One region of the Crossiella cryophila genome, then DNA from elsewhere that is predicted to be linked to it. Evidence: riboswitches for the same ligand, from Rfam matches in the RefSeq annotation. Region 1 holds a riboswitch; the other holds the start of a gene.

Region 1 (4,070 bases):
GACCTCGGTGCCCGCCGCGGTGTGCGCGTGGTCCAGGTAGGCCATCGCGATCGGGTGACCCAGGGTGGGGGAGGGCGCGCCGCTGGTGATCTCGCCCACCACGGTGCCGTCGGCGAGCTTGACCAGCTGACCGGCCCGCGGGCTGCGGCGGCTCTTGCCTGCCAGCCCGACCAGGGCGCGGGTGGTGTGCTGACGGGCTTCCAGCGCGCTGCGGCCGACGAAGTCGCCGAGCTTGTCGAAGCGGACCACCCGGCCCAGCCCGGCGTCGAAGGGGGTCAGTCCGACGTGCAGCTCGTTGCCGTACAGCGCCATGCCCGCCTCCAGCCGGAGGGTGTCCCGGCAGGCCAGCCCGGCCGGGCGCAGGCCAAGCGGCTCACCGGCCTCGGCGATCCGCCGCCACACCGCCTCGGCCAGTTCGGCCGCCACGTAGACCTCGAACCCGTCCTCGCCGGTGTAGCCGGTGCGGGCCAGGTAGACGGGGTGCCCGGCGATCACCGCGGGGCGCCCGGCGTAGTACTTCAGGCCGGTGAGGTCCTCGCCGGTGACCGCGGTGACGATCTCGGCGGCGACCGGGCCCTGCACCGCGATCAGCGCGGTCTCGGCGGAGCGGTCGATCACCTCGGCGCTCAGCCCGTGTGCCCGCTCACCCAGCAGCGCCCGCACCACCGCGGCGTTGGATGCGTTGGCCACCACCAGGAACTTGCGCTCGGCCTGCCGGTAGACCACCAGGTCGTCCAGCACGCCGCCGTTGGTGTGGCAGAGCATGGTGTAGCGGGCCCGGCCGATGGCCAGTGAGCCGATCGCGCCGACCAGCGCGTAGTCCAGCACCCGGCCGGCTTCCGGCCCGGAGATCTCGATCTCGCCCATGTGGCTGAGGTCGAAGAGCCCGGCCGCCTCGCGCACCACCTTGTGCTCGGCCAGCTCGCTGCCGTAACGCAGCGGCATCGACCACCCGGCGAAGTCGGTGAACTGGGCGCCCAGCGCGACGTGCTGAGCGTGCAGGGGGCTGCGGCGGGACAGGCCGACGGCGGTCACGGGAGGCTCCTGGGGTCGAGGCGTCCACCGGCATGCGGACACCGCTGCTGAGCCTCCCCGCTCTGTCATGGGACCTGAGAGCTTCGCCGCGCGGACGCGGGTTGCACCGTGGGTGAGGTGGGCGAACCCACCTGCTTTCCAGAGTCGCCTCGCTCGAACGGTGACGTTGCCTGAGAGTTTCCGGGGAGTGGTTGCTCCTTCGGCGTCCCGCGCGTGCTTCGTGCCGGGATCTCTCCCGCCCGAGCTCAAACGGCCGATATGCGGTTGTGCCGCGAACCTTCCGGGACGGCCGAGGGGTCTGTCAACCCCTGGGCAGTTCGACCTTGACCCGCAGCCCGCCGTCCGGCCGGGGCTCCGCCTTGACCGTGCCGCCGTGCGCGCGGGTGATCGAGTCCACGATGGACAGGCCGAGGCCAGCGCCTTCGCCCTTGGCGGTGCGGCCCTCGCCGCGCCGGAACGGCTCGAACAGCTGTGGGATCTGACTCACCGGCACCTTCGGGCCGGTGTTGGACACGGTGAGGCCGCCGAAGACGTCCGTGCGCACCCACACCGTGCCGCCGGCAGGCAGGTTGTGCCGGATCGCGTTGGAGACCAGGTTGGTGACCAGCTGGGTGAGCAGCACCCGGTCGCCGGAGACGGTCGCCTCGGTGATCCGCACCTGGAGTTCGATCTCCCGCCGCGCGGCCTCGGCCCGGTACTGCTCGACCGCCTCGGTGACCACGGTGTGCATCTCCACCCTGGTGCGTTTGGCCAGGCCGCGGTCGCTGCGGGCGAGCACCAGCAGGCCGTCGATGAGCCGTTCGATCCGCCGGTTCGCGGTGAGCAGCTGCTCGCGGATCTCGGCCGCCTTCTCCGGCGTGGGGTTGCCTGCCAGCCCGATCTGCACCGCAGCCCGCTGCACGGCCAGCGGCGTGCGCAGTTCGTGCGAGGCGTTGGCCACGAACCGGCGCTGGCTGTCGAAGGAGGATTCGAGGCGGTCCAGCATCCGGTCGAAGGTCTCGGCCAGTTCGGTCAGCTCATCCGGCGGGCCCTTGATCGCCAGCCGCTCGTGCAGGTTGGAGGAGGAGAGCCGTTGCGCGGTGGCGGTGATGGTGTGCAGCGGCTGGAGCACCCGGCCGGAGAGCCACCAGCCGGCGGCCACCGACACCGCGGCCACCCCGATCAGCGACAGGATGGAGATCAGCAGCAGGGTCTCCAGGGTGGTGGCCTCCACCGCCCTGGTCACCTCGGCGGCGGGGAGGAAGGCCAGCGTGCCGTCCGGCCGGGTCTGGCGCAGCGCGGTCGAGGCCTGCAATCCCTCCATCGGGATGGTGCGGGCCACCGCGGTGCCGAGCCGGAACGAGAGCTGGTCGCGTACCAGCAGGTAGATCACGGTGAGCAGCACCGCGCCGCTGCCGAGGAACAGCGCGCCGTAGAGCGCGGTCAGCTTGACCCGGACGGTCAGCCGGGTCGGCCTGCGGTCAGATCCGGTAGCCGGCACCGGGCACCGTCTCGATCACCGGCGGCTCGCCGAGTTTGGCCCGCAGCTTGGACATGGCCACCCGGACCGCGTTGGTGAACGGGTCGGCGTGCTCGTCCCAGGCCAGTTCGAGCAGCCGTTCCGAGCTGACCACCGCGCCCTGGGCGCGCAGCAGCACCGACAACACGGCGAACTCCTTGGGGGACAGGTCGACCCGCCGCCCGTCCCGGCTGACCAGGCGGTTGGCCACGTCCAGCCGGACGCCGTTGCGGGTCAGCACCGGCGGCAGCGCGGGCTGGCTGCGCCGACCGAGTGCCTGCACCCTGGCCAGCAGCTCGGGGTACTCGAACGGCTTGGTCAGGTAGTCGTCGGCGCCCAGCTGCAGACCGTCCACTTTGTCCTCGAGCGATCCGGCGGCGGTGAGCATCAGCACCTTGGTGCGGCTGCCCTGGGTGGCCAGTTCGGCGCACACGTCGTCGCCGTGCCTGCCGGGCAGGTCGCGGTCGAGCACCAGCACGTCGTAGTCGTGCACGGCCAGCCGCTCCTGCGCGTCCAGCCCGTCGTGCACCACGTCCACCGCCATCGCCTCCGCGCGCAGCCCGGAGGCCACCAGCTCGGCGAGCACGACCTCGTCCTCGGCCACCAGTACCCGCATGGCACCGAGTATGCGCCGGGCCGGGGTTTCCGAAACGTTTCCGCTCGCGGAGAGCCTCCGGAAACACCCGTCCGCGTAGACCTGGCACCGAACGCCGGGCCAACGGGTCCGACGCGGTGAGGAGGAACGATGAAGACGCTGACCCGGCTGGGCCTGGGCGCCACCGCGCTGGTGGCCGCATTCACCCTGAGTGCCTGTGGTGGAGGCGAGAACAACGGCGACGGTCCGGCCAGCCTCAACGGCGGCAACAAGGGCAACGAGCAGAAGGCCGGCGACGACGTGCCCAAGGACCCCAAGGCGGCGATGCTCAAGTTCGCCTCCTGTATGCGGGAGAACGGCGTGGACTTCCCGGACCCCGACCCGGAATCGGGCGGCATGGCCCGCGCGATCCCGGCCGAGGGCCTGGACAAGAACAAGATGGACAAGGCCAGTGAGGCCTGCAAGAAGTACCTGCCCAAGAGCAACTACGACCCCAACGACCCCAAGGAGAAGGACCGCAGGGCCAAGATGAACCAGTGCCTGCGGGACAAGGGCATCGAGGTCAAGGAGGCCGAGGGCGGCAACGGCGCGACGATCGACTTCGGCGGGGACAAGGAGAAGGCCGAGAAGATCATGAAGGAATGCGGCATGGGCGCCGCGGGTGCGGTCGGTGTGGAGCCGGCGAAATGATCGAACAGGAAACGCAGCGCCCACGCCGCCGTCGCTGGCCCTACGTGATCCTGACCGCCGCCACCGTCACCGCGGTCGGCGTGACCGCGGTGCTGGTGCTGGGCCAGGGCGGGGATGCCAAGGCGGACAAGGGAAACCAGCAGACCAACAGCAAGACCAGCAAGGTGCTGCGGAGCACGCTGGAGGAGCACGAGGAGCTGTCCGGCAAGCTCGGCTACAGCGGCAAGTTCGACGTCACCGCGGCCGGTGGCG
Region 2 (4,070 bases), 1.8 Mb from region 1:
CTGAAGGTGGTCAAACGTCTGCTCGACACCGGTGTCTCACTGCAGAACATCCGGGTCGCGGTGGATCACCTGCGCCGCCGCGGCGTGCGCGACCTGGCCCGGATCACGCTGTTCAGCGACGGCACCACGGTGTACGAGTGCACCTCCCCCGAGGAGGTGGTGGATCTGCTGCAGGGCGGGCAGGGCGTGTTCGGGATCGCCGTCAGCGGGGCGATGCGCGAGATCAGCGGCACCATCCACGAGTTCCCGGCCGAACGCGCCGACGGCGTGGAGCTGCTGCCCGGCGAGGACGACGAACTCTCCCGCAAGCGCCGGGACCGGCAGACCGGCTGAACCCCGCCCCTGCTCCGAACGGGTCGACCGCCGGGGCAGGAAACCGCGCTCGCCCTTCTGCCGGCGCACCCGGTGCCCAACACTGACCGCGGGCCGCCGCAGGGCGGCCGTGATCAGGGGGTTCACCAGCCATGATTCGACGTGTTGTGTTGCTGCTGCTCGCGGTGCTGGCCGCGGCCTTCGGCCTGGCCGCGACCGCGGCGGCCGGTCCGGAGGGCGCCACCAGACCGATGACCCTGCGATTCGAGCAGGCGGGTTTCGTCGCCCAGGTCACCAGGGTCTGCGATCCCCGGTGTACCGACACGGTGCGCGGGGTGTTCGTCACCGCGGGCGCCCCGGAGGAGTGCTACCGCCTGGAAAGCTCGATGCGCGGGCTGTGGTTGCCGTTCACCGAACCCCAGTGCGGCCTGGACAAGAGCCGGGTCACCCAGTCCTGGCACACCTTCCCGCCCGGCTTCTACCGGATCTGCCGCGGTGTCTGGCCGGACTGCGGCCCCGAGGTGCGCACCCCGGTCTGGGACATCCACGGCAGCCCCGCCACCGCCGCCGCGCCGCTGGGTTCGATCAGCGTCAGCCACCCCGACGGCCGGGCCCAGCTCTCCGCCTCGGCGCAGACCGTGTGCAACCCGGCGTGCGTCACCACCGTCTCCGGCGTCTTCGACACCAGGGCGCCCAGGCTGAGCTGCTACTGGGCGGAGGCATTCGCCGGCACGAACTGGACCGACATCTCCCAGACCCAGTGCGGCGCCTCCCGGGAACAGGTGCGCGAGGCGTTCCGGTTCAGCACCCCCACCGCCTACCGGGTCTGCCGCCAGGGCGCACTCGGCCAGCCCGCCGACTGCGGCCCGCCAAGCAGCGGCTGACCAGCGGCGCTCCAGGTATCCGCGATCGTTACCGCCGATGACCTGAACGACCTAGTCCCCCGATCCGGAACCGGACGCATCCTCGCTGGTGCGCAAGGTATCCGGATTGGGGGAGGGCCATGGCCTTCGAACGTTCCGCCGCGGTCATCGGGGCCGTCGGCGCGGTGGTGGCGGCGGTGGTCGGGGTGTTCCTGACCAGAGCGGTGATCGAACCCGGCGGCAGCTCGCCGAGTCCGACCAGGGTGGTCAGCCAGGAACCCCTCACCACCGCCCGCACCACCGCTCGCACCAGCATCATCCGGCCGACCACCAGCACCGGCCGGCGCACCACCAGCACGACCACCCGGCGTACCACCACGACCACTACCTGTATCTGTCCATGACCACCGTTGGTGACCTGGTGTTCTTGGGCACGTCGGAAACTTCCGGTTAACTCGGGCGGGGTAACATTCGCGCGTAGTCGTGATCCCCACGCGGGAGAGCCCGGACCGGAGCCATCGGTCCGGCGCCGAAGGAGCAACTCCTCCCCGGAACCTCTCAGGCCAAGCGGACCGTGTGGGCAGACGCCTCTGGAAAGCGGTCCTCGCCGTGCGCGCGGACCCGCCGACGGTGCAAGTCCGGTCCGCCGTGGCCGGGTGAAGCTCTCAGGCGCCCGGACACCGGGTACGGACAGAGGGGGAGGGCAGTTCCGCATGCCCACCCCTAGGCGCCGGAGGCGAGAGCATGACCCAGCCGAACCCCGATCGCATCCCGTTGGCCGCGCTTGAGCACGGCACGCCCTTCGCCGACCGGCACGTCGGTCCGCGGCCCGCCGAACTGGCCCGGATGCTCGACGTCATCGGGGTCGGCTCGCTGGAGGAACTCGCCCAGCGGGCGGTGCCCCAGGTGATCCGCGAGGGTGAGCTGACCCTGGCCCTGCCCGCCCCGGCCACCGAGGCCGAGGCACTGGCCGAACTGCGCGCGCTGGCCGCCCGCAACACGCTCAAGGCCCCCATGATCGGGCTCGGCTACTACGGCACCGTGACCCCGCCGGTGATCAAGCGGAACATCCTGGAAAGCCCCGCCTGGTACACCGCGTACACCCCGTACCAGCCGGAGATCTCCCAGGGCCGGCTCGAAGCCCTGCTCAACTTCCAGACCATGGTCTCCGACCTGACCGGCCTGGACACCGCCAACGCCTCCATGCTCGACGAGGGCACCGCCGCCGCCGAGGCCATGACGCTGGTGCGCCGGGCAGGCAAGTCCAAGTCGCCGCGCTTCGTCGTCGACGCCGACTCGCTGCCGCAGACCATCGCCGTCATCGAGACCCGCGCCGAACCGCTCGGCATCGAGATCGTGCTCGCCGACCTCACCCAGGGCCTGCCCGAAGGCGAGTTCTTCGGCGTGCTGCTGTCCTACCCGGGCGCCGGCGGCGCGGTCCGCGACTACCGCGCGCTGGTCGAGCAGGCACACGAACGCGGTGCCCAGGTCGCCGTCGCCGCCGACCTGCTCGCGCTGACCCTGCTGGTCCCGCCCGGCGAGTTCGGCGCCGACGTCGTGGTCGGCACCACCCAGCGCTTCGGCGTGCCGATGGGCTTCGGCGGCCCGCACGCCGGCTACATGGCGGTGCGCGCCGGACTCGAGCGCCAGCTGCCCGGCCGCCTGGTCGGGGTCAGCGTGGACGCCGACGGCAACCCCGCCTACCGGCTCGCGCTGCAGACCCGCGAGCAGCACATCCGCCGGGAGAAGGCCACCAGCAACATCTGCACCGCCCAGGTGCTCCTGGCCGTGATCGCCGCGATGTACGCGGTCTACCACGGCCCCGAGGGCCTGCGCGGCATCGCCACCCGGGTGCACCGCCTGGCCACCGTGCTCGGCGCCGGCCTGCGGGCAGGCGGCATCGACCTGAAGCACGAGCGCTACTTCGACACCGTGCTCGCGCACGTGCCCGGCAGGGCAGCCGAGATCGTCGCCAACGCCCGCGCCCTGGGCGTCAACCTGCGCCTGGCCGACAACGACCACGTCGGCATCGCCTGCGACGAGACCACCACCCGCGAGCACCTCGCGCTGGTGTGGCAGGCATTCGGCGTCACCGGCGACGTGGACGCGCTGGACGCGGCCACCCCCGACGCCCTCGGCACCGAACTGAACCGCGAGTCGGAGTACCTGACCCACCCGGTCTTCCACGCCCACCGCTCGGAGACCGCGCTGCTGCGTTACCTGCGCGGCCTCTCCGACAAGGACGTCGCGCTGGACCGCAGCATGATCCCGCTCGGCTCCTGCACCATGAAGCTGAACGCCACCGCGGAGATGGAATCCATCACCTGGCCGGAGTTCGCCGGCCTGCACCCCTTCGCCCCCGCCGCCGACGCCGCCGGCCTGCTCTCCCTGGTGCACGACGTGGAGGCCTGGCTGGCCGAGGTCACCGGCTACGACGCGGTCAGCGTGCAGCCCAACGCGGGCAGCCAGGGCGAGTTCGCCGGCCTGCTCGCCATCCGCGCCTACCACCGCAGCCGTGGCCAGGAAGCCCGCGACGTCTGCCTGATCCCGTCCTCCGCGCACGGCACCAACGCCGCCAGCGCGGTCATGGCCGGCATGCGGGTGATCGTGGTCCGCTGCGACGACAAGGGCAACATCGACCTCGGCCACCTGCGCGAGACCGTCGAGGCCCACCGCGACGACCTGTCCGCCATCATGATCACCTACCCGTCCACGCACGGCGTGTACGAGGAAACCGTCACCGAGGTCTGCGCCCTGGTGCACGAGGCGGGCGGCCAGGTCTACGTCGACGGCGCCAACCTCAACGCCCTGGTCGGCCTGGCCCGCCCCGGCAAGTTCGGCAGCGACGTCAGCCACCTGAACCTGCACAAGACCTTCTGCATCCCGCACGGCGGC

What was found. A riboswitch is a leader RNA that binds a small molecule or an ion and turns the genes downstream of it on or off. The one in region 1 is predicted to bind glycine.
Region 2: linked by a shared signal. The riboswitch ahead of gcvP (aminomethyl-transferring glycine dehydrogenase) and the one ahead of gcvT (glycine cleavage system aminomethyltransferase GcvT) in region 1 are both predicted to bind glycine.

The regions. Positions count from the first base shown of each region.
Region 1 is NZ_JACHMH010000001.1:2,361,305-2,365,374, forward strand. Features, by position in the region: gene gcvT (glycine cleavage system aminomethyltransferase GcvT) at 1-1,020, opposite strand, end outside; glycine riboswitch at 1,088-1,183, opposite strand; glycine riboswitch at 1,184-1,283, opposite strand; gene HNR67_RS11005 (sensor histidine kinase) at 1,337-2,515, opposite strand; gene HNR67_RS11010 (response regulator transcription factor) at 2,496-3,149, opposite strand; gene HNR67_RS11015 (hypothetical protein) at 3,279-3,818, shown strand; gene HNR67_RS11020 (peptidoglycan-binding protein) at 3,815-4,070, shown strand, end outside.
Region 2 is NZ_JACHMH010000001.1:4,153,515-4,157,584, forward strand. Features, by position in the region: gene HNR67_RS18570 (MerR family transcriptional regulator) at 1-333, shown strand, start outside; gene HNR67_RS18575 (hypothetical protein) at 465-1,196, shown strand; gene HNR67_RS18580 (hypothetical protein) at 1,316-1,579, shown strand; glycine riboswitch at 1,661-1,760, shown strand; glycine riboswitch at 1,767-1,855, shown strand; gene gcvP (aminomethyl-transferring glycine dehydrogenase) at 1,920-4,070, shown strand, end outside.